DNA from 3 places in the Marinomonas sp. FW-1 genome. Region 2 is predicted to be linked to each of the others. Evidence: predicted binding sites of a transcription regulator. Region 2 holds the regulator's gene; each other region holds the start of a gene.
What was found. The regulator FNR, encoded in region 2, switches genes on or off when oxygen is low (the NO sensors DNR and NnrR bind a similar motif). The targets are predictions, from matches to a motif close to TTGATNTANATCAA.

Region 1 (10,275 bases), 670 kb from region 2:
AATTAGCAAGATTCCAAACGCGTGGTCTGACGAAGATTATCGTGCTCTTTTGAGCATTATGGATTTCGAGGATGACGTAGAGAAGATGGATGCCGCAGAGCTGCGCGAGATGTGCATGATGTCACTTAATGACCTTGAGCCTGCGGATGCAGCAAAGGCTGTAATGACGCATTTATTTCCAGAGCTGGCGGAAGGCAAAATAGACCAAGTCAGTCACGACATGATGGATGATCGTTCTTGGGAGGAATACCCAGATTGCCTGCTTCATGAGCGCTTTTTCAATGCATATGGTTTATTACGTGAAGCCTTCAATGGCACCTTTGCGAAGCCAACAGGCGTTGAGCTTGCGATAACCGTCACGGCGGGACATGCTGAAGACATGGCGATATTTGATGAGTCCTTGCATGCTTCTGTTGTACGCTTGTTAGCCAATGGGCAGGGCGACGATGCTCTGATCAATCGTTTATACGAAGACCAAATCAAAGGCACGGACTTTCCTGAAGCGCCAGGTCTTGTTTGGCAGCTTAAACAAGTGGCGGACGAAGGGAAAACTCGACAATTTAGTTTGGTGAGTTCTTATTTTTGGATGGAGAACTTCGAGCTGGTGGAAAGTTTCGAAGCGGAATCGCATGCGGATGTGGAAGAATAGCTTAGTGACGAGAGTTAAATCTGACTAACTAAGACAACAAAAGCGGATCAAGTGATCCGCTTTTTGCTTTTCTAGGTTGGCAACTCTTCAGGATTTCGATTTAATCGAGCTTTGTTAATAAAAGTACTTGATCACGAGGTTACTATGACCAGTTCTCCTATCCAAATCGTTTGTCAAAGCTGCAGGACAAAAAACCGAGTGCCGAAAGACAAGCTTGGCAATAAACCTCTTTGTGGCAAGTGTAAAAAGCCCGTTCTTTCAACACAGCCCATAATGGGCGGTGATAATAATTTTAGACGCTACATCACAGACAATGACTTACCTGTGGTCGTTGATTTTTGGGCGTCTTGGTGTGGGCCGTGTCAGCAATTCGCGCCTATTTTCGAGCAAGTCGCGAGCGAGATGTCGACAAAAGCTTGCTTCTTGAAGCTGGATACTGAGCACAACCAAACCACGGCGGGGGGTTATAATATTCGTTCTATTCCGACTCTAATGATCTTTCATCATGGCAAAGAAGTGGCTCGTTTATCCGGCGCGCTACCAAAAGCACAATTCCAACAATGGTTAGCGCAGAACTTGCCGGTGGTTTGATGCAAGCAGGGCATTAAATGCTGGTATCAAAGTGCATTTCTACAAACTTCTCGTATAACGCTTCTTCGGTTTCGCGTCTGTCTGGGTCTGGTTTGACACAGTCGATCGGGCAGACGGCAACACAGGTGGGTTGGTCGTAATGACCAACGCATTCTGTGCATTTATCTGGGTCAATGACATAAATCTTCGCGCCCATGGTGATGGCCTCGTTCGGGCATTCGGGCTCGCACATGTCGCAGTTTATGCAGCGGTCGTTGATTAATAGTGCCATTGCCTTGCCTCTATGCCGTCGTAGTAGCGTGAGGTTGGCGTGTAGTCTGTCCTTGCGATAGATTTCTCATCAGGATGCCCATAGAAGCATCGATGCCTTGTGGGCAAGGGATAGACACCACGTGGCCGCTGCCTTTGGCAACGTCGATAGGGCGACCTTGTTTGTCGTTGAGTTCGCTTAATTGAAAGGTGACATTGCCTTTCGGCGTCATCAATTCTAAAGAATCACCCACACTGAAGCGGTTTTTCACTTCGATAGTGAGAGAGTCATCATGGCTCGCGATGACTTCACCAACAAACTGTTGTTGTTCGCTGATGGAGTTACCGGTTTCATAATTTTGCAAATCCACATGACGATGGCGTTGTAAGAAACCATCGGTATAACCTCGGTTGGCGAGGTTTTCTAAGCTGCTCATTAGACCTTTATCAAAGTGCTTGCCTGCCACGGCGTCATCAATGGCTTGGCGATAGATTTGTGCGGTTCTGGCGCAATAGTAAAAGGACTTGGTACGGCCTTCGATTTTCAATGAATGCACGCCCATTTTGACTAAGCGCTCTACATGCTGAATGGCGCGTAAGTCTTTCGAGTTCATGATGTAAGTGCCGTGCTCGTCTTCAAACGCGGGCATGTATTCGTCTGGACGACCACGTTCTTGCAGTAAAAAGAGCTGATCTGTTGGTTCTTGGATTTGCACTGAAGCGTTACTGCTGGCAATGATCTGACCTGTTTCGTCTTGTGTCGCTTCGTGGGCATTGTATTCCCAACGACAAGCATTGGTGCAAGCGCCTTGGTTTGGGTCACGCTTGTTCATGTAACCAGACAATAAACAACGACCAGAATACGCCATGCATAACGCACCATGCACAAAGACTTCCAATTCCATATCGGGCACTTTTAGGCGGATTTCTTCTATCTCGTCCAAGGACAATTCACGAGACAAAATGACGCGGGAAATACCTTGTTGTTGCCAGAATTTCACCGTTGCCCAGTTTACCGCATTCGCCTGTACCGAGAGGTGAATGGCTTGATCTGGGAAGGCTTCGCGAACCATCATGATTAAGCCTGGATCAGACATGATAAGCGCATCTGGCTTTAGATCAATGACAGGTGCTAAGTCTTGCAAGTAGGTTTTTAGTTTGGCGTTGTGAGGCGCAATGTTACTGACCACGTAAAGCTTTTTGCCGAGTTCATGGGCTTCATTAATGCCAATCCCCAGCTTTTCCAAATCAAATTCATTATTGCGCACTCGCAGCGAGTAACGTGGTTGTCCAGCGTAAACGGCGTCTGCGCCATAGGCGAAGGCATAACGAAGGTTTTTTAATGAACCAGCTGGAGAGAGCAATTCTGGCTTAAAGATTTGTTGCTTAGACATGAGGTGCACCGATAGATCAAAACGGGCGGAGTTTACCTAGCCAATGGTTCAACTCAAGAGAGGAGAGGGGCGTTTAATCGCTTAAATGGCGAGTCTTTGATCTGGGTCAAAATACTTATCTGTATTGGGGCGTTTGGGGCTGCTCAAACGAGCAAGACCCCCTCCCAGCCTCCCCCTTAGCAGGGGGAGGAGCTAAGGGCACGTACTAGTTCCTTCCCCTTATCAGGGGGAGCTAAGGGCACGTTCTAGTTCCTTCCCCTTATTAAGGGGAAGGTTAGGATGGGGTTGTTACTAGTCTGCAAATTCACTACCTCCCAGCCTTCCCCTTAGCAGGGGGAGCTAAGGGCATGTTCTAGTTCCTTCCCCTTATTAAGGGGAAGGTTAGGATGGGGTTGTTACCTTGGCTGGTTTTATTCTCTCACTTTTGTTGATTAGAAGTCGTACGCGGCAGAAAGGTAAACACGACGACGTTCACCGACGAATGAACCAATCTTTTCAGTGAATCCACTGACAGCGTATTCTTTATCAAACAGGTTTTTGATGTTTAGCTGGAATCGCCAATCTTGCCATTGTGTCTGCCAAGACATGTCGTAAACCGTGTAAGGTTTTACAGTTTGACCCTGGCGGTTGATCTGGTCACTAACGAAGTCGGCTCCAAAGGCAATAGAAGAATCTATGCTAGGGAAGTCGTAGCGAGTCCATAAGCCGAGTTGGTGATAAGGTGTGTTAGCAAAACGGTCTCCGTTAGCGTATTGAATGCCGTCGTTGGCTTCTTTTACGAGGGTGTCATTGTAGGCGTAACTCACATTAGCGACCCAGCGAGGCGTTATGTCTGCCATGATATCGAGTTCAACGCCTTGACTGCGCACCTTACCAAATGACACCAGCAAGTCGCTGTTATTTGGGTCTTCTTGCAAGATGTTTTCACGGGTGATGTGGTACGCAGCAAGGTTAACGTTTAAGCGATTGTTAAACCAATAGCTGCGTACGCCAGCTTCAAATTGTTGGCTTTCTTCTGGGTCGAACAGACTGTCGTTGGCTGATTTTTGTTGGTCGGCTGCGTCTTGTGGCACAAAGCCAGTTGAAACAGACACATAAGGCTTCCAGTTTTCATTGATTCGATAGGTAGCTCCAACACGGCTGGAGTAGCCTGTGTCGTTGTAGTTTGCTTTTGTGAACCCTGTTTTTAGTTTGTAACCATCGTATTTTTCTTCGATACGATCTATTCGTGCTCCAGCAAGCAAATCTAGGCGATCGGTGACTTTCCATTGATCTTGAATGTATAAGCCAATTTGATCCGTTGTGGTGCTTTCATTTGTTTGGAGAGCCATGTCATAGGCACTGATATCGTCTTGGTCATAAATAGGATTGCTTAGACTTAGCTCGGCAACACCTTTGGTAGTTTTGAGATAAAGAAAATCGTTTTTCTGATGGAAATAATCACTCCCGACTAACACGGTATGATCGTCCAATTCGGCGATTAAGTTGCCTGCGAAAGTAATACCTTCACGAGAACGGGCTTGGTCACGAAATTCTCGTTTCACTTTATCGCTATTGGTCGTATCAAGGCCTTTAGACTCATGGTATTTCTGATTTTCGGTGTTTTCGAAATAGCGAACGGAGACATTACTGTCCAGCCATGAGTTGATGCTGTGGTCTAGGCGAGCCTGAAAGACTTGTGCGTCCAGCTCTTGGTAATCACTTTTTTCGTTATTATTCCAAGAAGTATCCGCTAAGAAGTTACCATCGTCATCGGTTGGAATGCCGCGTAAACGTGCTCCAGAAATGTATTGATGAATGTCTGTGTACTGAACGGTAAGCGTGTTGTTTTCATCCATGTCCCAAGCGTAACCAAGATCTATAATCTGGTTTTCTTCTTCCACATTGTTACGGTATGAATCTTGTCCGTCTGAGTAAATGCCAATACGGTAGCGTTGTGAGGCATCTTCATTAGCTGGGCCAGATGATTCCACGCTGCCGCTTAAAAAGTCTTTATTGCCAGCGCTGACTTTGAGGGTGTTTTTCTGCTCATATGTCGGCTTTTTGGTTACATAGTTAACGACACCGCCAGGTTCACCCGCACCGTAGATTGCACCAGATGGGCCCTTGAGGACCTGTATTTGCTCAATAGTAAAGAGTTGTGGAATGGAAAAATCACCGAATGGGTCGCCTTTAAGGCCGTCGTAGAGCACTTCGTCTTGGCTAAAGCCGCGTAAGGTCACAGTGGACACATTGTTTTGTGACATACCGGAAATGGATCGATACAGGTCGGTGATTTGTCGTGCAGCTTGGTCTTGAATGAGAGCTTCTGTTACGACTTGAATGGATTGAGGCGTTTCATCAATGGGTGTTGCTGTTCGAGTAGCTAGCTCTGCTTCATCTTCTTTGTAATAAGATAGGGCACGGCCTTGCACCTGAAGCGTTTGTAGCTCTATGTTAGATCCATCTTTAATTTGGCTATCTCCATCACTGAGGTAGCTGCCTTGTGTGATGCTATTAGCGGTATTTTCGGCAAAAATCACTGTAGAAAAAGCAAGCGCTCCACATGCTTGCATCATCAGTAAGGTGGTTCTTAATGTCATAGGTAAACCAAGGATAAATGAATAAGCTGCGTATGGTATTGTTTATGATATTCATTTACAAATGAGAATTGATTTACAAAAGATTCAAAATACACCTTGTGTGTTTTTTGTACTAGGTGTTCTCGGTCTTGGGTTAAGAATGTAAGGAATCAAAGAGGGAGGCCAGGGTAAGAGGCAGAACGGCGATTAATATAAGCCGTTCTGCCCGAGGGACTGCTAGGCTTTTTCAGCAGCTAGTCTGGTGGCTTTAATGTAGCCTTGAAGCGTATCTTTTAGCTGAAGGCGTTGTTTTTTGAGCTGTTCTTCTTCTGCTGTCGTTGCTGGAATGATTTCTTGCTCCATTTTTTCGACAGATTTGGTGAGATGGTTGTACTCATCATAGAGTTTTCGGAAATGCGCATCATCCATTTTTAGCTGATGGATATCCTCTTTGAATTCAGGGAATTCGTTTACTAGAGCATGATCTTCAATCGGCATAACTGTCTCCTTTAAGTATTTACTTTAAGTTTAGGTTAGCCTACTTAAGCGGTTTCGCTCTTGATGCTTGTCAGGCTTTCCTTAGTTAGTAATGGCTTTTTATGAAGGAATTTCAATGATGACGCCTGTCGTTTATGGAAGAGTCCATAATTCACTAGGGAATATGCTTATTTTTGACAGAAAACCGCAGTGGTTGGTGCCACTGCGGTTATGGTTTGGGAGAAGCGTTAGAAGTTTAGTTCGATTCTTGGTTTGCTGCTTCGAGAAAGGTCTATTGCAGGTGAGCATAAATAGACACGAGAAGAGGCGATGCCTTCGTTAACCAAATAGTCTTTCAAGTTCTCCGCGCGTTTTTGCGCTAGATTAATTGCCTCATCTCTTGTGTCTTGATCGATAGACACAGGTGGCTTCTCAAGACCTAAATCCAGGTAGCTTGTAATAGCGCAAGCTTTTAGTTGGCTGTCTTTTTTGTCTTTCATGAGCGCCACCAGTTGTTCTAGGAAGGTGTCCTGAGTGTCACTTAACGCTTCGTCTTCCGCTTCGAATATTAACGGCTCGACACGAATTTTAAGTAGCTGATCACCTGCAAACTGCGCGATGCTAATGACATTGGCGTAAGGAATGAAGGTTTGCATCAAGTAAGTGCTAGAAGCAGTATAAAGCGCCTTCTTAACCGGCAAGAACAAGAAATCAGTCCAGCCAAATTCTGGGTTTTCTATGTCACCAGAAAGCGGGATATTCAAATCAATGTTGTTGTCGCTGTCTTTTAATACGCTAACGGCAATGTTTAAAGGGACAGCACCCGCTTTGATTACGGAGTTGCTTTCTTGGCGACCACCTAAATCAAACTCCCTTAAGACGATGTTTGAACTGCCATTTAATACGCCATCTTTAGCATTAAGTTTAAGGTCTAAATCCAATTGCCCAGAATCAATTTGATAACCCAAGATATTGGCAATGTAAGAAGAGAAAGGCGGTAATTCTGCCTCGCGCACCACAACGTCACTGTTTAGCGTGAGTTTGTCGGCGAGAGGCCAAACGGTCGCATCAGCTTGTAATGTAGTGTACTTACCATTGCGCGCTTTAAAAGCAAACGTTGTGCCTTGATCTTTGTTCGTGGTGTCTAGGTTGCGTAGCGATAAGGTTTCTATGTCCAATGCGCGTTTCAGCATGGGAGAAATGCTTTTGTCTTGGAAGTAAAAGCGAGATTTTCCTGTCGTATCGTAGGCGCCGAGAATGACGTAATAAGGCGGTTTAAAGCCTGTGTCTTGTTCGCTCTCAAGTGCGTTTTTGGCGTCTTCAGGTCTTGGTACTTGTGTTTTTTGAGTATTTTTCGTCGGCGCTGTTTGCGGTTCCGCTTCTGTAAACACCAGGTTTTCAATTTGCTGTTGAGCATCCAACATTAAATTAATATCAAGCGCATCTGCGGTGATATTCTTAATGTCTGCGCCATCTTGATTGGCTTTTAGTTGTTCAACTTTAAGGCTATTTAGATGACCAAGCGCGGGTAGCGCAGCTTTGTCATTTTGTGCGCTGATCAGCTCAGAAAAAGTGAAATCCATAACGTTTAATTGCGCTAAGGATGCATCAAAGTCACTGTCTTGTTGCGTAAAAGAAAGGTTGCTGATACCCGCGTTTTTCCACGAAGCAATACGTTTGTTATTGGTTAACTTGCTGTCTAGAGAATCACTGCTGAAATTAAGGTTAATACCTTCTATACGTGGTGATGCTTGGCCTGCTTGATCGACATTAAGTTGATCTGCTGTCAGCGTTGCCGCACCAAGTGAGATGTGCTTCTCATCGCTTTGAGTGGCTTTTAACCCTTTAATATCGATCGACAGTTGAGAGTTCTTTGCTATCAAGCTGTCGCTGTCTTTTTGTAATGCAAGTGTATTCGTTAGGTTGAACGTGTCGTAGTTAGCGGTATTTCCTGCTTGTTGTACAGTAAGTCCATTGCTTTGGATGTCCGCAATTAAAGAAGCTGTAATGGCTTGTGATGAATCCATCGAAAAATTCACTTCGTTTAAAGCCACGCGTAACTGTTTGTTTTGTACAGCAAGGCTGTCTAACGACAAAGCAAGTTCATTTAAATCTAGCGCGGTAGAGGCGACATTAGCTGTTAATCCGTTTTCTTCATCCTGTTTGATATCCAAAGGGGCTTTCAGTGTTAGGCCTTCAAACTCTACTTGTTGCTGCGCTTGGGCAATAAGCGATTTGCCTAGCTGTAAATCTAGGTCACCTGTTGCTGTTAAGCCTAGCTCATTTTGTGTCACATCAAATGGTGTGCTTAGTTTTACGCTATTAAGTTTTGCGTTAAGGTCTGCTTGCGCAAAAGCTGGTATGTCCAGTTGCATATCTAGCTTACCTTTTGCGGTTACGTCCGCATTATTTCGCGAAACATCAAAAGGCACGTTTAGAGCTAGCTTCTCAAATTGTGTTTGCAGCTCTCCTTGGTTAAAGGATGACTGGGTGGATTGCAGATCCAGTGTCCCTTTAAGGTTTAGCTGTTCAGCAGAAACAAAATGAACGTTAGTGTCTGACAGTGCGAGTGTTGTTGACTTTGTAATAGCCTTGTCTTGCTTATTTAATGGCAGATCTAGGTTGTCGATTTGAGCGCTTAATGACAAGTCTTTAATATCAAAAACAGGCGCGTTATTAACGAGTTGTTGAGAAAATTGCAGGTTACCTTCTAGCTCTAGTAGCCCTTTACCTTCATTGTAAGGGGCAGGCATAAAGTGACGAAAGCTTTCTAAGTTAAGGCGCGTATTTTGAATAGAAAGATCCGCGCTGGCTTGCTCTGGTGAGTAATCAAATTGGCTGTCTAAAGACAAGGTGGTGTCATTTAGTAAGGCTGATAGCGCGATGTCACCTTCCCATGTCAGTGCCTGACCGGATAAATCTTCGATGGATAACTGGGAAATGGTCAGCGTGTCGGTTTGCGCTGGAGCATTCAAGTCCGGTTGGCGAGACAGTTTGACTTGGCTGTCTGTGAAGCTGAAAGCCGGAAGCTTTATTGACCAAGGTGTACTGGTGTCTTCTTCGGCTTGTGCTGTGGTATCTGGCTCCGGCTCTTGTTGATCTTCCGGTGTGGCGAATTGCGACGTATTAATGCCGGCCACGATCCAATCTTTTTCTTGTTGCGCAACGACTAGATTAAGGCCGTCGATCTTAGCTTGGGATATATGAACTGTTTTCGTGAAGAGTGGCCATATTTCAACCTCAACGATGGCACGTTTTAACGTGAGCGTGTCTTGGGTCTTATCGTTAATGACAATGTTTTTTAAATCTATTTTAGGCGGAAAAAAATCAACAGAGAGTTTGCCGACAGTGAGATCTTCATTTTGTTCTTGGAAGTAGTTTTTTAGGAAATGCTCCGCAATAAATGGCGTAACAAGCCAAGTTAGGGTGATTAAGCCAGTTAACCCCGCAAATGGATAAAAGACAAAATGTCGAAAATGTCGGCGTGTCATAGAATAAAGTGCCTTTAAAAAATAAGTAATAAGAGAGTAGTTTAAGCGTCTTCGTCTTTTTCTTTTGTAATGTTTGTACTTTCAGTTCGTAAAGGTAAGCGTAATAAATACGTTGTCACACACATGCCAATAAAGACAAGCCCAATCGTGGCCCAAATGCGCGAAACAATAAAGATCGATATGGCCATTCCTGCCCACATGAAAATGATAGCTCGATTTCTGGCTTTTTTGGGGATGCCATCAGAAGATTGCCAGTCGTTGATTATCGGTCCAAAAAATTTATGCTCAATGAGCCAGATGTGGAATCGTTCGGAGGATTTTGAAAAGCACCAAGCTGCCAATAGCACTAAGGGCGTAGTGGGAAGTAAAGGGAGAAAAATACCAATAATGCCAGTGATGAGAGAAAACCATCCTAACATTAAATATAAAATTCGCTTTCCTTGCATAAGCATGCCCACGTAATGGTAAAAGAAAACGGGCGTGAATCAGTCAGCCCGTTTTTATTATGGCGTTATTTTCCGGAATGGAAAATAGCTTCCATACTATCTTCTGCTTCGTTCTGAACCAGTGGCCAACCGCCAAGACGTTTTAGACGATTTACCATTTCACAGAAGAGTTCTGCGGTTTTTTCTGTATCGTATTTGGCAGAATGCGCTTCTGCGTTACTAAACGGAATAGACGCCGCTTCACACGCTTTTGCTAAAACCGTTTGCCCAAACACCAAGCCTGCTAAGCTGGCGGTGTCAAAGCTAGAAAACGGATGGAATGGATTGCGTTTTATATCCACTCGCTCGATGGCCGCGTTTAAAAATCCGTGGTCAAAGGCGGCATTATGACCAACCAAAATGGCACGTTTACAACCA
Region 2 (10,275 bases):
TTTTGAAATTAAGGCTGGGATTTAAATTAAAGCAGGCCTATATTGTTAAGATAATTCAAAAGCTAGGTATTACAATGAAAACTCAATTACTTATGATCATTGCAGTGATTGTATCGTCTCTTCTGACGATCTCTCAGCGCGCCAATGCTCAAGAAGTAAACCAGTTTCGTTGGTTAGAACCGACTATCGAACAGGTTAGTCATGAGGTTGTAACACCTGACAAAGATACGGGATCAGATAAAGATTGCTTATTTTTAAGCGACTCTTATGTTAACGCCCTAGGCATTCCATCCAATTTATACATTTACGATACCTTTGTTTCCACTACCAAGGTTACTCGTAATGTTAATCCACGAGCTCCGCCATTTTCATTGATATAACTCACCCTATTTCTATTTAATTGTCTTTTATTGGGGATTTATCATGAAAACACTAACTTATGTGTCTACAAAAAGCGTCAGTGAGCTTATTTGGCCTAAAACTATTGAAAACATAAATATCTATTCACCTGCAATTACCGTGTTCACGGACTTTCAAAAAGCGGGGCCTAGAGTCATTGAAGCCAATACTCGTGCTGATGAGTTGGTTCAATTGATGAGAAAAGAACACGTGCGCATGAAAATAGTGGTTGATGCTGATAATCATTTTGTCGGTATTGTTAGCTTAGAAGATTTGTCTGAAGATATTTTTATCAAACAAGTTGCCAATGGTTTTAAGCGTTCTGAGCTAATGGTTGCAGATTTAATGAGATCAAAAGATGTGCTCCTTGCTTTGTCTTATACTTCATTGCAGCACTCTGATATAGAGTCTCTTTTGTTTAGTCAGCGCAATAATAAGCTACAGCATTTACTGGTAATTGATGAAGAAACCAAAGCCATTCGTGGCGTTATATCATCAAATGATGTGGCTCGTCAGTTAAGACTGGATATTGATGTTGGCTTTTCTAGTTTTGCACAGATTTATGAAAGTGCGATTCTTGGTCATAAAGAGCACACAAGAAAGCTAAAAGTGGCATAACTTTATCGACCTCACCGACTGAACAAATAAAGCCCAGATCATAATGACCTGGGCTTTATTATTTGAGTTAGCTTTCCTTTTTTTCAATCCAGTAATAGTAAATATCGCCTTCTTGCTCCTGCTTCATTAGCTTGTGACCAAGAAATTGGCAAAATTTCGGGATGTCTCTTGTTGTTGATGGGTCTGTCGCAATGACCTTGAGAACATGTTTGGCCGTCAATTTACGCATCTCAGCGTGTAGCATCATAACGGGTTCTGGGCAAAGTAAATCAGTTGCATCAAGCAAGGCTTGGTGTTCCATAATATTCCCCTCTAATTACGTATTAAGTTTGAGCCAGGTTTTTACATGCATGGCTAATTCTAAAATGGTGTCGTCTATATTTTTGTTGAGCTTCTTGAGGGTTTTGAAGTCATGGTCAGCTCCTTCAATCCATAGAATCTCTATATTATCTGGTAATGTCTGCTGACTCACCCAATCAAAAGAGCCCAGTTGATCTCTTGTTCCTTGAATGATGAGGCATGGCTTTTTTAACTCTTCAAGAAAAGACAGCCTATGCTTTTCAGGCTTGCCGGGGGGATAGAAAGGGAAGCCAAAACAAATAACTGCCTTTACGTTTGGTAGGTGAGTTATTTGCGTTGCTACCCGTCCGCCCATCGATTTGCCAGCAACCACACATGCGTCTTCGTTTTCAACCAGCTGCTCAAACTCTGGGACAAGCGATTGAAAGCGCGGAGGCGGTCTTTTTTTACCTGTACGCTCTTGTTCTGCCATATAAGAAAAAGTGACCGGATGTACGACTTGTTTCGTTTGGTCTGAAAGCGCGCAGCGCAGACCCGTTAAGAAACTATTTTCATGGCCAGCTCCAGCCCCGTGAGCGATGTATATTGGAAGTGATTTCATGATCATTGCGCTTAAAATGACTATTAGATCAGATTCATCTATGTGTTAGAACCAAATTCATTATTTTCTATACATTGAAGCAATCATTTGAGCACTGAGAATGGTATCTATTGATCTGTGTCAGAATAAGCTCTTGTTTGAAAGAGTAGAATTCCTATTAGAAATTTTAATAGGAACGAATGATGATCTGGGACTCCGCACTTATTAGCAAGTATGATTTATCAGGGCCTCGCTATACCTCTTATCCTACTGCCCCGCAATTTAACGCTTCAATCAGCAAAATTGCACTGATTGATAAGATGTTGACGCCATCGGATGCCGATCTTAGCTTGTATTTTCACATCCCATTTTGCGCACACCTCTGTTATTACTGCGCGTGCAACAAGATTGTGACAAAGCAATATGATAAAGGCGTGGAATATGTTGAACTACTAGGTGAGGAAATGCGGTTACGTAGCCTTATGCTTGATCATTCACGAAAGGTTACACAGCTTCATTTTGGTGGTGGCACTCCAACGTTTTTAACGGAAGACCTAATTAAAGTGTTGTTTGATAATATCAATCAGTATTTTAATTTGGTTAATGACGGATCACAGGACTACAGTATTGAGATAGATCCTAGAGAAATTAGCTACTCGAAAATCAAATTGCTGACTGAAATGGGCATCAATCGGATTAGTGTTGGTGTTCAAGATTTTGATCATAAAGTTCAGCAAGCGATACATAGAATACAACCCTATAGTATGGTTGAAAGCCTTGTAAATGACGCAAGGGCATTAGGCATTAAGTCGATTAATTTTGATTTAATTTATGGTCTGCCCTATCAGTCAATTGACGGTTTTAAAAACACTCTTGAGCAAGTAATTGCGCTGGCTCCAGAGCGAATTTCTTTATTCAACTACGCGCATTTGCCTGATCGCTTCCCTGCTCAGAGACGCATAACCGATGACGTTTTGCCTTTATCAAGCATGAAGCTTGATTTGTTGAAAATGAGTATAGAGTATTTGTTAGAGGCTGGTTACGAGTACATTGGTATGGATCACTTTGCGAAATCGAGTGATGAATTAGCCATTGCCCAAAAGCAAGAAACGTTGCGCCGTAACTTTCAAGGCTATACAACGCATGCAGGCACGGATTTAATTGCATTCGGTGTTTCTGCCATTAGCGATTTAAATGGCGTGTACATTCAAAATTATACTGACTTGACCGATTATCGGAGTAGTATTGAAAAGGGTCAATTAGCTATTGCTAAAGGGTATATTAGCGATCGCGATGATAGAATACGTCATTATGTCATCATGACCCTCATATCACAGTTTCAACTCAATATGACGTTAGTTGAGCAAAGGTTTAAAATCGACTTTAAAGAGTACTTTGCTGAAGAAATGGATAGCTTAACTCCTATGTTACAAGATGGCATGTTGGAGTTTGATCCTAGTGGAATGCAGACCACTATTAAGATCACAGATCGTGGAAGATTGCTTATTCGGTGTATTTGTATGGTTTTCGATAAGCATTTAAACAACACGGTAAAATACTCAAAAGTTATATGAATTAATATCAGGGAGATTGAAATGTCATTAACACACACACATTCAAGGTTTAATAGTACGCTTACTTCGCAGTGTCAAAATTGCAGTCTGAGCGCACTTTGTCTTCCCATCGCACTTGCAGATGAAGATATTAATCGACTAGATCAGATAATTGAGCGCAAAAAACCACTCAAAAAGGGAGATTTTTTGTTTCGCCAAGGTGAGTCTTTTGATTCCGTTTATGCAGTACGTTCAGGCACATTAAAAACATTCAATATTACTTCTGTTGGCGAGGAGCAAATTACAGGCTTCTATTGTCCTAGCGAGCTAGTGGGGTTAAGTGGTATTGATTCTGGCACCTACCCCGTTTCTGCAAAGGCGCTTGAAACGACGACTGTTTGTGAAATTCCGTTTAGCCACCTTGAAGAGTTGTCTTCACAAATTCCCTCTTTAAAGCACCAGATTTTTAAAGTGATGAGCCGTAAGATTTCTGATGATCAGCAGATGATGGTGCTTCTGGGGAAAAAGAATGCGGATGAAAAAGTAGCCTCTTTTTTACTTAACCTCTCTAATCGTTTTAAAAAACGTGGTTATTCTGCTAGCTCTTTCCGTTTGTCTATGTCGCGTGGCGAAATCGGAAATTATTTAGGGTTAGCAGTGGAAACCGTTAGTCGTGTGATCACCCGTTTTCAAAAAAATGAGCTCATTCATGTCGACGGCAAAGAAATTGAAATTGTTGATTTCCCAGAAATGCAAAAACTCGTTGGGGTTGCCAGTGATTGTGGTAAAATCAGTCAAATTTGATTGATATATTGAGGCAATACCATAATGCTCTACGATGATTTTTACGTTAAGTCACTAATACAAACAGTAGAAGACTGGCCAAAGCAAGGCATCAGTTTTCGGGATATTACTCCCATTTTTAGTGACCCAAAAGGGATGCGAATGGTTGTAGATGCTTATGTGCATCGCTATATTTCTACTGATATTACTCATATCGCTTGTATTGATGCTCGTGGCTTTCTTATCGCAGCGGTTCTTGCCTATGAGCTACAAAAGCCATTAATTCTGGTTCGTAAGAAAGGCAAACTGCCTGGTAAGACTATTTCACAAAAATATGCCCTAGAATACGGTGAAGCGGAGTTAGAGATACAAGAAGGCGCGGTTAAAGCCGGTGATGAAGTCTTGTTGTTTGATGACTTAATCGCGACAGGTGGGACGCTATTAGCTGCAATAGAATTATTATCTGCACAAGGTGCAAATATTAAAGAAGTGGCGGCAATAATTGATTTGCCAGATCTTGGTGGAAGTCAAAAGCTACGTGACAGCAACATACCTGTGTTTAGTCTTTGTGCTTATGACGGTGATTGATATCTGTCGTTTAGACTGCTGTTATTAATACTAAAAAAGGTGGCATATGCCACCTTTTTTACTTTCTATAAGAGCTTTAACTCTATTAGAAATCAACCATTGCACCTATAGCAAAACCTTTGTTCGCCTCTATACGGCTATCGTTATCATATACTGCTACTGTATTTCCATAACTAATGTATGCACGAGCATTGCGCATAGTCATGTACTCTGCACGAAGTTCATAAGTGTACATATGATCTAAGTTAGTGAAGGATAAAACTTCTGGCGCATAGTAAAGCGAGCCATAAATACTGATTCGGTTTGCTTCCGGAAGTGTGTAGCGGTACCAACCACCTAAAGCAAGCGCCATAGATACATCACTATCATCTTTTAGATCTGCATCGATTCCGTATACACGAGCGCCAATACCGACCTGTAATGGGCCGCTGGTGTCAGCGTCTTGAACATTAACGCCAAGGTGCGTAGTCGTAAAATTCTCATCTTTATCATAAGCAATACCAGCGTCTACGCCGAATGTGCCCATATCAAAGTTAACATCCCCTTTTACCGTCTCGTTAGTTAAACTGACGCCAGCGGTAGAGGCAGCATTTACTGCTGAAGTGCCTAAAATGGCTGCGGTTACTAATAGTGTTTTGTACGTAGCATTCATTTTTAAGGTCCTATAACGAAATAATATTTACTCGGTTTAAAGCGTCTGGTGCTTGCTTTAACCCTTTGAAGTCGAATAATTCTGTATCTGCTAGATGTGATGGAACAATATTTTGCATAGCAGAAAACATAGTTTCAGTTCTACCTGGGAATTCTTGTTCCCATTTTTGAAGCATGTCTTTCACAACTTGTCTTTGCAGGTTCTCTTGTGAACCGCATAAATTGCAAGGAATAATCGGGTACTCTTTCATGACCGCAAAAGCTTCAATGTCTTTTTCTTTGCAATAAGCTAAGGGACGAATAACAACGTGCTTACCATCATCACTTAACAATTTAGGTGGCATTGATTTTAGCTTGCCGCCAAAGAACATATTCAAGAACAAGGTTTCAAGAATATCATCTCTATGGTGGCCTAGTGCTATTTTAGTGGCGCCAATTTCTTCAGCAAACCCATACAAAGAACCACGGCGTAAGCGTGAACATAGACCGCAGGTAGTTTTCCCTTCAGGCACAATCTCTTTTACTATGCTGTAGGTGTCACGCTCTAAAATGTGGTAATCAACACCTAACTCTTCTAAGTAAGCAGGTAAAATATGCTCTGGGAAGCCAGGTTGTTTTTGGTCTAGATTAACAGCCACAATACTAAAGTTTATCGGGGCATTAGCTTGCAGATTGCGAAGAATCTCCAGCATTGTGTAAGAATCTTTACCGCCAGATAAACATACCATTACCTTATCGCCATCTTCAATCATATTGAAGTCAGCAATGGCTTGGCCCGTTTGTCTACGTAGACGTTTTTGGAGCTTATTCAGCTCTAATTTTTCTTTAGGTCGATTAGATAAATCCATCATAAACACGCTATAAATAAAACGACGCCATAATACTATAAGCACAAAGGCATCGCATCAAAAATGAAGATCTCAGAGGAAAAGTGCACGATAAATCACTTTTTAAAGGAAATTTATGACGCACTAAGTGATTTTACCTACAAATTGTAAGTTTGACTTACAACCCTTACAAATGTATTCAACCCCTTTTTGTGCCCTAGTGTGACGTTGTTTGCTGAATTGATGCTTCTGGCACGCGCAGTGATATGTGTAGGGTTGTTTTTGTGGTGGTGTTTCAAAGGTATGTGTCCTACTTGGATTGATACCATATACCTTTCTCATAACGGCTTGCCATTCTTTGCCATGAGGTCTAACAGAATGACCATAAATCTGAAAAACAATAAGGTGAGCCACTTCATGAGGAACCACAGTATTAATGAATTCGGTTGGATCTTGTTGGTACATGAAAAGGTTAAAGCGCAATTCGTTTTTTTGCAGGTGAGCTGTGCCCGCCGCTCGACCTCGTTGCTTTAGATTGCAGGTTGAGCGTTTAAATTTATTGCCAAAAAATTGATCAGCTTTATCAAAGCATTCATTTGCTTTCTGGATGATATGACTTAAGGCGTCTGCTTTGTGTTCTTGAGTTGTCAGCTCGAGTTGCAACGTCATTAAGGACTTACCTCCAATGAATCCATCTCATGTACTATTTTTAATAGTGTATCTGCAAAATCTACGACATGATCTTTTGGTAAACCTGTTAGCCGGCTAAGAGATGCAATAGATTTTGGCTTATGGCGACAAATTAATCTTAGCTGATTTTCACTAAGAGTATTTTTACCATGGCTATATTTCCAAGCTAATACCTTATGCCAACTCACACTGCCTATCTCAAGATCGTCTTCATGAAGTGTTGGGTAGTATTGCTCATTTGGAATAATAATTTGTGTATTGCCTTTTAACACGGACCGAGATTTTTCATTTATGTGAACTGTGAAAGCAGATATTGTGCCAAGTGTTATGTAATCGAAAGCAATAAGATGTCGAATGATCGCTTTCCATTGAACTTCAGTAAGCTCTTTGCCTTTTGCAAATAACGGAGATGTCTCTGCATTAGCTGCCAGTACAGATTTGGTTTTTTTGCCAAGTAATATCTGGATGAGCAAAGAAAACGGTTGGACACCTTTCGTATGATAAATTAAAGAAAGCAGTTTTTGGCTTGCTATCGTCACATTTTGTTCTGATCTATTGGATAGACATCGGTCGCAGTTGTCGCATGCTGGTAAGCGTTCATCAAAATGTGCCAATAAGTTTTGTCTTCTACAGCCCCTACTTTCCAAAACCCGAAAGAATTTGCCCATATTTTCAAGTTCTTTATCTGCTGAAAAGGGTTGCATGGCAGCCAATTGTTGAGCTTGGGTCATATCCTGTAGGCCATACAAAAGTAATGCTTTGGCTGGTTTGCCATCTCTTCCCGCGCGGCCTATTTCCTGAAAATATGACTCAGTATTATTGGGTAAGTCGATGTGAACAACAAATCGAACATGTGCAATATCAATCCCCATACCATAGGCCGTCGTCGCAACCATGATGGTGCCTGGTTGGTGGGTAAAGGTGTGGTGATTAGCTCGTTTATCTTCTTCCGTCATTGCGGCGTGATAACATAAGCTTGGTAGCCCTAATTGACTGAGCCAATCCGCAATCTCTTCAGTCTTCTTTCTTGACCGACAATAGATGATGCCAGTCTGACCGGGTACTTCATGATGTAAAAAATACAAAACCTGTTGTTTGGCTTTGCGTTTTTGAGCGATGTGGATCTTTATATTGGATCGATCAAAACTGCTAAGAAGAACCTGACAATCTTTCAACTTAAGTGATGTCTGAATGGTGTTTATTGTGTCTTTGTCGACGGTTCCGGTTAAAGCGATGATAGGAACGTCTGGAAAGGAGTCCTTAAGTTGTCCTAATTGGCTGTACTCAGGTCTAAAGAAGCTCCCCCATTGAGAAATGCAATGGGCTTCATCAATGGCAAATAAAGAAATGTCGAAGCTGTGTAAAAAACCGATAACCGAAGGCTGTACCAACTTTTCAGGCGATAAGTAAAGTAAGTCGATATGTTCATGCCGTAGTGCCCAGATTAAATCATCCTGCTCTCCTGGGTTTAGTGTTGAATTTAGAAATTTAGCGCGAATGCCCTTTTTAGTTAACTCATCTACTTGTTGAGACATTAAAGACAACAACGGACTAACAATGACGGCAACGCCTTGTCTGATTAATCCAGCTGATTGGTAAACTAAGGATTTGCCGCCACCTGTTGGTGCGGCTAGTAAAACATCCTGCCCTGCGCACAGGGCATCGATCGCCTTTTCTTGCAATGGGCGATATTCGGAATAACCTAATCGAGAAAGTGTGAGTGACTTTAAATTCATTTAGGAATTATCCCTTAAGACGCTACTTTCTGCATCGATTTTTCGCTCTCTTTTCGCTAGAATCATACACTTAATTTGTATTGGGGAAACATATACATGGCACATCAACCTCTTGATGATCTTGAACTAGAGACATTAGAAAATTTTTTGGAATCGGATCAAGTTCATGAGGAATGTCAGAACTTTGTGATGGCTCATGGCTTTTTGACGGCATTAGCTATTTGTCCTACACCAACAACGGAAGATCAGTGGTTACCGGTGATCTTCGAAGAGACACCACAGTTCGAAAATGCAAAGCAAGAAAAACAAATTACTCAGTACTTAACTCGCCTTTTTGTTGATATTCAAAAAGAGCTAGAGTCTGAAGATGGCTTTATGGTTCCTTGTGAATTAGAAATGGGCCAATCTCCTGAAGAGTTAAGTGAGCTGCAAGAATGGGCTACTGGTTTTATGGAAGGCGTATTCATGACAGAAAGCCAATGGTTTGAGTCTGAAAAGGAAGAAGTAGTAGCGGAGCTTTTACTGCCAATCATGGTCGCGTCTGACCTGTTTGATGATGAAGAAGTTGTTCAAATTCGTCAAAGTGAAAAACTGACTGATTCTTGCATTGCACAAATACCAGAAGTAGTAACTGACTTATTTTTAGTGCTACGTACGGAACCAGAGAAGCGCCCTTTTCCCAAAGCACAGCCAAAACAAGGCAATAAAAACAAAAAGAAAGGTGGAAAGAGATAGTACTGAAAGTACCTGCTTGTCGCTTAATTCAAGCAGGTTCTTCTAAGAGCAAGAAGTGTAATATCATCTAATTGAATAGATTCACCCTGATATTCTGCTAATTTTTTTTCCGCTGCCCTTTGCGCTGTTATTAAGCTCTTCTCTGCATAAGAAGAATTAATAATGGCCTCTACTCTATCGTTCCCTAGCATTTCTTCAGAGATATTTTTCAACTCTAAGACGCCATCAGACATAATCACCAGAGTATCGCTTTCGTCTAGTTGATCGCTTTGTAGGCCCGCGTCAAATTCTCGTGCAGGTAAAATACCAAGAGGCATGTGGTTCGACCTCAGCTGGTCGAGTTTGCCACCAGAACGACGAATAAAGGCATTAGGCATGCCGCCACCCCAATATAGGATTTTTCCATTAGGATACAGCAACACCAAATAGCCAGCACAAAACATGTAATCAGGTAAGACACTGATTAAAATTCGATTGATTCTTTCGGCCAACTTACCGATATCAAGCAAATCATCGACCGCATCAAAAAAAGCCTGCATGACAGGTAAGGCCCCTATTGATGCGGGTAAACCGTGTCCGGTGAAATCGCCAACAAATGCTAGACGAGCTCCATCAGAACGGGTTTTTACCAGGGCTAAATCGCCATTAAAGCTCGCTGCAGACAATCGAGTAATAGCAACATATTCGGAGTTTCGTTCGCTGCGTGTCTGAATGTGGTTAAGAACATGGTGCGCCATTTCATGTTCTCGTTCTATCATGGTTTGATAATAGGTGAGCGCTTTATTTTTACGGTACATTTCTTTGATCAATTCGAC
Region 3 (10,275 bases), 690 kb from region 2:
TTGGGCGATAGCCCGATAAAGCGACCTTTTGGTTACTTTTGTGTCGCTAGACAAAAGTTACCCGCTCAGCAGAGCGGAATAAAGGTCGGGAATACAAAGCGTTTGAATGGAAACCAAAGAAGAGAACAACCCCACCCTAACCCTCCCCTTGGAAGACATAAGGGGAGGGAATTTAATACCCAAGAAGTCAGTTCGACGCGACGAAGTTGCGCGACTTTATGGAGTTTCAGGGTCATTGTTTGAAGACCTATCTCCCACCAACTTAACAATCCATGCCTTACGGGAAAAATCGTGTTGCCAGAAATAATCTTAATCAAAATAAATGAGACGTTTGGGCGATAGCCCGATAAAGAGACTTTTTGGTTACTTTTGTGGATCTGGACAAAAGTTACCCGCTCAGCAGAGCGGAATAAAGGTCGGGAATACAAAGCGTTTGAATGGAAACCAAAGAAGAGAACAACCCCACCCTAACCCTCCCCTTGGAAGACATAAGGGGAGGGAAAAAAAGCTACAGCTCTATGGTTCTTGAGTTATCGCCGAGGCGACTCCCAACGTGACTAACGAGGATTAGGATATCTGGTTTGTAGTCGTTTTGAAGCGAGTGACAAATAGTTTCTATGGTGGCTTTGTCTAGTCCGTCGAATGGTTCGTCTAGCAACAAGACTGGGGACTTTCTGAGTAATAGGCGAGCTAACGCGAGGCGTTTACGCTGTCCACCGGAAAGGTTGCGGCCTTGTGCGCTGAGTAAGGTTTCTAAGCCGTTTGGTAGGCTGCGTGCCCAATCACCCAAAGCCACGGCGTCTAAAACCGCCCAGAGTTCGTCGTCGCTGGCGTTGGTTTTACCAAGCAATAAGTTGGCAGCGATGCTCTGTTGGAAAACATAAGGCGCTTGCGGCAAGTAGCTTAACTTGGCTTGGTAAGATGGGTTGCAGTAGATCTGGTGTTTTTCATTATTAATAAAGGCGTCGCCAGAAGATAAACAATCACCCGCGATAGAGGCAAGTAATGTGGATTTTCCTGAGCCACTTGTGCCTCGAATCCAAACAAATTCACCATGGTTCACTTTAATGTCTGTAGCTGGGCTGCCCAGACCACTAGGAGCATGATAACCGCGCCATTGTTTGAATAGCAGCTGCTCGATCTGTGGGATCGGCTTTTCTACGATTGCTTCAGGTTGATGATGAAGTTGGTTGAGTCGACGTAAGCCAACTTGTGACTGTCCCTGTGCAACAAAAGATTGTACCAGTGGCAAGACCAGTTCATTGATGGCTAATATGGAAAGCACAAAGCCCACAATCCAAGTGCCCTGCACTGTGGTTATTAATGTCCATTTCCCTGTTTCAACATTAAAGCTGCTAACCAAATAAATACAGCTTACCAGTAACAAAATAGTGACAATGTAAGACAACAAACGCCCCAAACTTACGGCTTGCTGAATACGTATTTCCATACGACGCTGGCGTTCATCCAATTCGCCTAGGCGTTGCGCGTAATCTTCCCAGTGTCCACGGATGGTCAGAGTTATCAAAGCAGAAAACAAGCTGATAAAACGACTGCGCCGATGTACGCCTAATATTTGCCCAACGTGCACCTCGTGGCTCGCAAAGCGACCACACACATAAGGCACGACCAAAACATGCAACAAGGCAGCAATAGATAACGGCCACAAAAGTACAGGCGAAATAAAGTAAGCAAAAATAGAGACGGCTACATAAGCCAATAACGCATAAACCCAAGGTAAAAAGACGACTAAAGGCCAACGAATAATTTGATCAAGGTCGCTGACTAAGCGCTGTAGCAAATCCCCTCGGCTTTGTTGATGCAGGTTCGAAGCGTCTTTAGCCACGCGCTGATCCCAAACCCAAAGGCGCAAAATCCGCAGTAATCCCAATAAGTGGTTGTGTGCGGTAACCTGTTCACCATAACGCCCTGCGGTTCTTAGAATCGCAAGCCCTCGAACAATGGCGCCGGGGGTGAGGTAGTTAAAGAAGATTCCCACGCCCATGGCGGTTGCCAACCCAGCAGCGGAAATAAACCAACCCGAAAGCCCTAATAACCCAACGCCCGCTAAGGTCGCGGCGATGCCGGTTAACAGGGGAATAACAAAGCCCCAAGGGTTTGCTAATAAAAGGCGCTTAAGCGATAGCTTGGCGGTTTTCTTTACGTGACTGCTCATGCAAACCTCCTTTTGTTAGCGTCCAATGTTTGTCAGCCCATAAAATCGGGTGAGTATCGTGGCTGACGATCAATAATGTTTTTCCTTTGGATGCGGTTTTAACAGTATTGAGTACCGCTTGTGCTGTGTCGTTATCCAAACCGGAACAAGGTTCATCGAGCAGCCACATATCGGCTTTTGACAATAAAGCTCGGGCAATAGAAAGACGCTGCATTTGCCCACCTGACAGTCCCTCGCCTAGCTCGGTTAGTGTCGTTTCTAGCCCTGCTGGTAGCGCTTGAATAAAGTCATCACATTGGCTTTCTCGCAGTGCTGCATTTATCTCGTCTTCGCTCGGGGTTTGAATCCCGAGCAATAAATTACGACGAATGCTGCCGTTTACCCATTCAGGCGTTTGTGGCAACCAAGCAAGTTTGGCTCGCCAAGAGGCGAGATCCAGTTCACTAAACGGCAAGTTATTGATAAGAAACGTCCCTTCGTAGCTGTCTTCAAACCCTAATAAGAGGTGCAGCAAACTGGATTTACCAACACCTGATTCACCACTTAACCAGACCCGTTCCCCTTGGCGAATGGTCCCGGTAATTGGTGCAAGTCGATAACGTCCCTCTTCACACCAGCTTAGGTTTTCAAACTGTATGGATGTCAGTTGATCAGCGATGGCAGAATTTTTCGCTTGCGTGGTACAAGAAGATTCACTTTGTTGCGAAGCAGCGTTATGCAAAGGCGCGTCTAAAATTTCTAATAAGTCTGTCGCGGCGGCTTCGGCTTTTTGTTTCGCATGGTAGTCATTACCAAGCTGACGTAGCGGCAAATAAAATTCCGGCGCAAGCAACAAAAGAAACATAGCTTGCGTCAAGGTAACGGGGGAGCTGCCCACTTGCCATGGTAAGACTTCTAATAAGCCAAGCCCTAAATACAAGGCAATCATGGCAATGGATAAGGACGCGAAAAGCTCTAGTGTCGCAGTCGATAAAAACGCCAATACCAGCACGCCCATAGTGGTTTTCTGATAAGCACTCGCGCTGCTGGATAATCTATCGCGCGCTTCATCGGTTCTATTCAGGCGTTTTAATTCAGACAAGCCTTGGCTTAAGTCCATGAATTGATTAGACAACATGGCCAGTACATTAAACTGACGACGGTTGGCTTGTGCTGCTTTGTGGCCCACAAAGATCATGAAGATAATGACCAATGGGGCTGTCATCATGAAAACAAAGAACGCGATCCATGAAATAGACACAACGGAAAGCAGGATCACACAAGGAATGAGGGTCACCATAAACACTTGAGGTTTATAGCGACTAAAGAAATCGTCTAACGCGTCTACTTGTTCGTAAACACGAGTAGAGAGTGCCGCATCTTCTTCTATTCTGAGGCGCGCTGGCCCAAGGTTTGTAAGGTGCGACACCAATTTACTGCGCAAGCCATAACGAATATCACGACTTGCGCTCGTGCAAATACGTTCTCGGCCAAAGTTCGCCAAGGCGCGTATTAATAGAGCAAATAAACCAATAACGAAAAGAGAAAGAGAAAAAGACTGGTGCAACGCCATGTCTGAAAACACATTAGCGAATGCCCAAGCCTGAAGCACCAAAGACACGGCAAACAACACACCAAAGCCTTGAGCAAGACGGTACTTTGATGACTGCTGATTCGCTAACTGGCCTAAAAACACGGTTTCCGGTGTTTTAATTCGACCAGTTCGACGGGCCTTTTGTGTTCCCTTTTCTCGCGTCATAAAGCTTACTTCTGCTCCTCTTCACCTTCGTAGCCGCTAAATTCTAACCATACGGCATTAACAATACCGAACGAACAGGCTAACAACACGCCTAGAACCCAAGCAAAATACCACATAACTTATTCCTCTATTTATTGCTAGAAGACAGAGTTCAAAGCTCTATCTTCTATATCAATGACTAGTAAAGTGAATGATTGTTTTCTTCGATGTGCTTCTTAGTCAGACGACCATACATCACAAAGTAGTTCCATAACGTGTAACCCAGAACAATCGGTACGAAGATACAAGCCACCACAAACATGATCATCATGGTGTTTTCACTTGAAGTCGCATCCCACATGGTCAAACTCATGTTTGGAAAACTTGAAGACGGCATCAAGAATGGGAACATTGACCCACCCGCTGTAACAATAATGCCAGCAATGCCCAGTGATGAACTCAAGAAAGACAAAGCGCCTTTTCTCATAACACTCGCCACAGCAGCCACTAACATACCAGCAATACCAACAATCGGAGCCAACATAAGGGCAGGCACTTTGTCGTAGTTTGCTAACCATGCGCCAGGTTGAACTTCTGCTGTTTTCATCAAAGGTGTTATCACTGCGTTGCCATCGACAGCGCTGGTTAAGACATAACCATCAATACCGTAAGCCAACCACACACCCGCTAAGATGAACAACACAGCCGCTAACGCACCAGTAATGGCAGTGATACGGCTGGCTTTTTCCAGCAAGGCATCGTCTGTTTTCATTTGTAACCAAGCACCGCCTTGCGTCATTAGCATTAGCAAGCTTACCAAACCACAAAGAATCGCAAATGGGTTTAGCAGAGCAAAGAAAGAACCGGTGTAAGTGGCACGCATATATTGATCAAATTCGAATGGCACGCCTTGTAATAAGTTACCAAACGCTACACCGAAAATGATTGGCGGAACCGCTGAACCAAAAGTGATCCCCCAGTCCCAGCTTGTACGCCATTTGGTATTTTCTAGTTTTGAACGGTAGTCAAAACCAATTGGGCGAAAGAATAGCGCCGCCAAAACCAACAACATAGCAAAGTAGAAACCAGAGAACGCTGTCGCATACACCACAGGCCAAGCAGCAAATAACGCACCGCCCGCGGTAATAAACCAAACTTGGTTGCCGTCCCAGTGAGGGGCAATCGAGTTGATCATAATACGGCGTTCTGAATCCGTACCACCGATCACTTTCAACAAGCTACCAACGCCCATGTCAAAACCGTCTGTCACGGAGAAGCCAATCAGTAGAACACCGATCAACACCCACCAAATCACTTTTAATAATTCGTAATCCATCTTACACCCCTTGTTTTAGCTGAGCCGTTTCTTGTTCAAGTGCGTAACGTCCAGTATGCAAGCTAGAAGGGCCTTGTTTCGCAAAGCGAATCATTAAGTACATCTCAGCAATTAGGAACGCTGTGTAAAGAAGCCCGAAGCCTGCAAGGCTGATCCAGATCTCTGTTGCTGTTAAGCTAGAGACCGCAACATGAACCGGTAATATTTCACCAATAGCCCAAGGCTGACGACCGTATTCCGCAACAAACCAACCTGCTTCATTGGCAATCCAAGGAAGTGGCAAACAGATTACGATAAATTTCAGGAACAAACGGCTTTGACCAATGCGACGACGCGCGTTTTGGTAAAAAGCAGCAGCGAAGACAAACAGCATTACGAAGCCACAGCCGACCATGATGCGGAATGCAAAGAACAATGGCGCAACCTGCGGAATAGAGTATTCAACCGCTTGATCGATCTCTTCAGATGTCACTTTGTTCATGTCTTCGTTGAATGCTGTTACCAACAAACCGTAACCAAGATCGTCTTTTACTTTGTCGAAGTTTTCTTTCACTAATGGATCGGTAGAACCATTACGTAGCTTTTCAAGCAGCTGGTTTGCATAAATACCATTGATAATACGTTGGCGGTTATGCTCTTTCAGCTCTTTGATACCTTCTACTTCTTTGTCTAGAGAACGGGTCGCAATCAAGCCCATTAGACCAGGAATCTTGATGGCAAATTCGGTTTCTTGAAGCTCTTGGTTTGGGAAGCCGATCAGCGTGAAGTCAGCAGGCGCAGCCTGTGTTTCCCACTCTGCTTCTACCGCAGCCAATTTTACTTTTTGCACTTCACCAAGCTCGTAACCAGACTCGTCACCTAGCAAGATAACACTTAGGATAGACGCCAAACCAAACGCAGAAGCGATGGCGAAAGAGCGACGAGCAAACGCAAGGTCACGGCCTTTCAATAAGTAGTAGCTTGAAATAACAAGAACAAAAATCGCCCCTGTTGTGTAGCCTGCTGATACTGTGTGAACAAATTTTACTTGGGCAACTGGGTTAAACAGCAAAGCACCGAAGTCCACCAATTCCATTCTCATGGTTTCGTAGTTGAACTCAGACCCTACTGGGTTCTGCATCCAACCATTGGCAATCAAGATCCACAAAGCTGATAAGTTAGAACCTAGCGCAACACCCCAAGTCACCATTAAATGCTTCACTTTACTCAGGCGATCCCAGCCAAAGAAAAATAAACCAACCAATGTGGACTCAAGGAAGAAAGCCATCAAGCCTTCAATGGCCAAAGGCGCGCCAAAAATATCACCAACATAATGAGAGTAGTAAGACCAGTTTGTTCCGAACTGGAACTCCATTGTCAAACCCGTTGTTACACCCAGCGCAAAGTTAATACCAAATAACTTTCCCCAGAACTTCACCATGTCTTTGTAGACTTGCTTACCAGTAATTACATAGACAGACTCCATGATTGCCAATAAGAACGCCATCCCTAGTGTTAAAGGGACAAACAAATAGTGGTACAGAGCAGTGAAAGCAAACTGAAATCGCGATAAATCCACTACAGCTTCGTTAATCATATAGCTTCAACCCATTCATTTGATTGAGAAAAAAAGGCGATCGCAGACACTTTGCTTTACGCGGTGCTCTTATTATCCAACGCCCACCGAAGCCTCAAAAAATTTCAAGGCTTACTATAAGGCCAGATTATGAGTGCTGTTTTGATTTGAAACATTGCGTTAGATCAAGATAAAGAGAGTGAAAGGAATAAGTAGTAAAAAAGATGACAAAAACAAAAAAATGACAAATTTGGAGTAACGAAAACACGAAAGGCAGAGGCATTATTGCAGTCAAGCGACCAAGTAATTAATCCCAATTACTGCGTCGCAAGCTTTTGATCTGGCCTTTTTGCTTTTTCTGATCCACACGCTTTTTCTGTGAAGAGCGTGTTGGCTTGGTCGGTCTACGTGCTTTTTGTACACGAACCGCTTCAAGAATAAGCGCTTTAAGTCTTGCTAACGCGTCTTCTCGATTCAACTCCTGAGTGCGGTGTTGTTGTGCCTTAAGCACAATATCGCCCTCTTTCGTTAATCGAGAGTCGTTTAATGCCAACAAACGCTCTTTATAAAATTCAGGCAGCGACGATGCCGCCACATTAAATCTTAGATGGATAGCGGAAGAGACTTTATTGACGTTTTGACCACCAGCCCCTTGTGCTCGGATAGCGGTTAATTCTATTTCGTGATCTGGGATGGCAACGGCGCGAGTGATTTGCAGCATAAGATTGCTTAATTCTATCTAAATATCTATTTTAATCGCCCATTGTAACAGGCTTAAGAAGTGTTTGCTTTGGCGCATCGTTTCTCTGTACATTATCGGTTACAATCGCTGACTAATTTGAGACCTAATAGGAGTTTTTTGTGACCCAGTTCCGTCCTTGTATCGATCTACACCAAGGCAAGGTTAAGCAAATCATAGGAGGCAGTCTGAATGACAAAGGCGCCACTGAAAACTTTATCAGCGAATTTAACGCCGAACATTATGCCCTCATGTACAAAGAACATAACTTACTTGGCGGCCATGTTATTGCTTTAGGCAAAGGCAACCAAGAAGAAGCGCTGAGCGCATTACGTGCCTACCCGAACGGTTTACAATTTGGCGGAGGCGTTACCAGCAGTAATGCAGCAAGCTATCTAGAAGCTGGCGCTTCTCACGTTATTGTTACCTCGTATTTGTTTGAAAATGGTGAGTTCTCCTGGGACCGACTAGATAAAATCAAACGCGAAACGGGTACAGATAGACTGGTTTTAGATTTAAGCTGCCGCCGCACTAAAGACGGCTGGTACATTGCCACAGATCGCTGGCAAACAATTACGTCTACTCAAGTAAACCATGAAAACCTCATTGAATTAGCCAATCATTGTGACGAATTTCTGATTCACGCAGCCGACGTAGAAGGTTTGCAAGCGGGCATTGACGAAGATTTGGTTCGACTGCTTGGTCAAGGCTGCCCGGTGGCCGTGACCTACGCTGGCGGGGCTCGCTCTTTATCTGACCTTAAACGGGTCAGTGAATTGTCCTCAGGAAAAGTTGATTTGACCATTGGTAGTGCCTTGGATATTTTTGGCGGACAAGGCGTTACACTGGACGAATGCATCCTGTGGAATCAATCTCAGCAATAAACTCACGTAAGAGGCAAGTATTTTGCTTGTCTCTTACGCTTTTCTCGACATAACCCCCGCCATACCTCATACTTAGTGGCCTATTTTTTCGCCTTTAATCTCAGGATTAGTTAATGCTTATACTTCGTTCTGGCCTTTTACTTGCAGTGCTCTTACTTAGTGCCTGCTCGATGCCAATTTTACAAGATTTACCGTCCTCCAAAACAGAGAATGTCGAACCAAGCGCACCCAACAACACGCCGGTAGACTCTGCGCAATCTACAGATGACGCACCTATTTCATCGACGGCTGACAATACATCAAGCGAAAGCACATCAACCCCAGTTAATAAGGTGAGTGCGACTGATAATTTGACTCAGCAGCTTAGAACCCAACAAGCATTGGCTAAAGCCAATTATGCTGAGCTAACCAATCGCATGGGGAAAGCACCACAATTGCCAAGCATAGGTAATGTGAGCGGCTTGTCTTATCAACAGATAAATGACGCAACCCAACAGCTGCGATCTTATGTGAGCAAAACGAACTCTACCCTAGCGTCTTTGAATGCACGTGTTGAAGATCGCCAAAAAGTGGCCTTAAACGGAGATATCATTCGGATTTTCTTATCTGAAGCGACCGTTAGCCATGATAACCAATCATTTAAAGCTCAACCTTTGGTCGGTCAATGGATTCGAGGGGAAAGCAGAGCCATTCGTTTAAAAGACAATATTTTGTTTGAGGCTCCAAAATCAGAAGACCTGAACATCACCTTCTCTGAAACCTATCAGTTGATCGTTAATAACAAGGTTATTGCGACAATCAATCCTAACAGAGAGAAGAATGATGCGAACTTTACCGTTCCTACCCATGACAACAAAGGCTCAATAGTTGGCAAGCTAGACTTTAGAGTGGTAGAGGACGAATAGACGATCTATCTAAAAAAATGGCCTAACTGTCACCACAGTTAGGCCATTTTTCGTTGGGCGGCATGCAATGCCATCACCAGCACTCGACTAAATTACCTTAGCATTGCTTCGCCATTGCTTCACCGTATCCAATCCCCTACGTAAATAGACCAAATAGTCTGCGATAACATTGGCAAAGACCTTGTCACCTAGTTGTCGTAGCAATACCTCAATTCTTTTTAGACTCCGCTCGTTTATCACCATCACAAGACTCAGGAGGTTCTGTCCTGTCGCCGCACCAAGTGCTGTCAAATACTCACGGCTGATATGACCCGCCTCTTGGGTCATCATCTTTGAGTCTTCCAGCACATTACCAACAAAAGACAGCAAGCGATCAGCCAAGCGGCGAAACAAATAAGACAGCTTTTTAAAGCCATGCTTATCAATCGTGTTATCAACCCGTTCTGACAACGTCGCGTTGGCAAAAAAACCATCAAAACACATAGAGATCATGTCATAAATCAACCCTGTGTCTTTATCAGACAGTGACCTTGTCGCTAAATCTCTATTGTTTATCACTATTGGCTCCTTTCAAAAAAGGGTGAGCTTTGTGCAAATACCGCTGATTAATTCCGTGTTTCATGAAAAGTCATGGGCTGCCCTCTTTGATCACCAGTAGCCCTATGATTTTATGAGCATACAAATTTGCACTCTATTCATTCAGGGAAAACGATAATGTCTTTACCAAAGCTTTTTTTGCATGTTCAAGATCCATTATTGGCTTCAGACCTGCTAGCGCTAAAAGGCGTTCAACAATATGAATTGAACGTCAGCTATCAAGAAGAATGCTGGCTGCAACAACTTGCCATTAGCCAATGTGATGTCGCCATTATTGAAGTGAGCTCTGCTGATAGCGACTCACTACAAGGGCTAGTTGATCATCCACTGCTTTCTCAAACCGAGTTTCTTTTTTTCAGTAAAGGT

Region 1: a site for FNR is predicted at 2,980-2,993, ahead of yegQ (tRNA 5-hydroxyuridine modification protein YegQ). Genes of this name have one in related genera too.
Region 3: a site for FNR is predicted at 6,960-6,973, ahead of C1X04_RS12715 (cytochrome ubiquinol oxidase subunit I). Genes of this name have one in related genera too.

What each region holds. Positions count from the first base shown of each region.
Region 1 covers NZ_CP025987.1:2,708,839-2,719,113, reverse strand. The annotation lists gene C1X04_RS12630 (hypothetical protein) at 1-649, shown strand, start outside; gene trxC (thioredoxin TrxC) at 794-1,240, shown strand; gene C1X04_RS12620 (YfhL family 4Fe-4S dicluster ferredoxin) at 1,254-1,511, opposite strand; gene yegQ (tRNA 5-hydroxyuridine modification protein YegQ) at 1,522-2,883, opposite strand; gene C1X04_RS12610 (TonB-dependent siderophore receptor) at 3,315-5,465, opposite strand; gene C1X04_RS12605 (YdcH family protein) at 5,682-5,942, opposite strand; gene C1X04_RS12600 (DUF748 domain-containing protein) at 6,170-9,412, opposite strand; gene C1X04_RS12595 (YbaN family protein) at 9,454-9,831, opposite strand; gene rnt (ribonuclease T) at 9,924-10,275, opposite strand, start outside.
Region 2 covers NZ_CP025987.1:2,042,933-2,053,207, reverse strand. The annotation lists gene C1X04_RS09625 (hypothetical protein) at 75-380, shown strand; gene C1X04_RS09620 (CBS domain-containing protein) at 424-1,017, shown strand; gene tusA (sulfurtransferase TusA) at 1,085-1,318, opposite strand; gene C1X04_RS09610 (alpha/beta family hydrolase) at 1,334-1,918, opposite strand; gene hemN (oxygen-independent coproporphyrinogen III oxidase) at 2,098-3,471, shown strand; gene fnr (fumarate/nitrate reduction transcriptional regulator Fnr) at 3,493-4,254, shown strand; gene C1X04_RS09595 (adenine phosphoribosyltransferase) at 4,279-4,821, shown strand; gene C1X04_RS09590 (YfaZ family outer membrane protein) at 4,907-5,473, opposite strand; gene ttcA (tRNA 2-thiocytidine(32) synthetase TtcA) at 5,484-6,323, opposite strand; gene C1X04_RS09580 (SprT family zinc-dependent metalloprotease) at 6,444-6,968, opposite strand; gene C1X04_RS09575 (ATP-dependent DNA helicase RecQ) at 6,968-8,725, opposite strand; gene C1X04_RS09570 (UPF0149 family protein) at 8,822-9,460, shown strand; gene C1X04_RS09565 (fused response regulator/phosphatase) at 9,484-10,275, opposite strand, start outside.
Region 3 covers NZ_CP025987.1:2,730,606-2,740,880, forward strand. The annotation lists gene C1X04_RS12695 (amino acid ABC transporter ATP-binding/permease protein) at 509-2,176, opposite strand; gene cydD (thiol reductant ABC exporter subunit CydD) at 2,136-3,914, opposite strand; gene cydX (cytochrome bd-I oxidase subunit CydX) at 3,920-4,030, opposite strand; gene cydB (cytochrome d ubiquinol oxidase subunit II) at 4,093-5,229, opposite strand; gene C1X04_RS12715 (cytochrome ubiquinol oxidase subunit I) at 5,231-6,805, opposite strand; gene arfB (alternative ribosome rescue aminoacyl-tRNA hydrolase ArfB) at 7,092-7,505, opposite strand; gene hisA (phosphoribosylformimino-5-aminoimidazole carboxamide ribotide isomerase) at 7,646-8,407, shown strand; gene C1X04_RS12730 (hypothetical protein) at 8,521-9,312, shown strand; gene C1X04_RS12735 (hypothetical protein) at 9,400-9,870, opposite strand; gene C1X04_RS12740 (sigma-54-dependent Fis family transcriptional regulator) at 10,027-10,275, shown strand, end outside.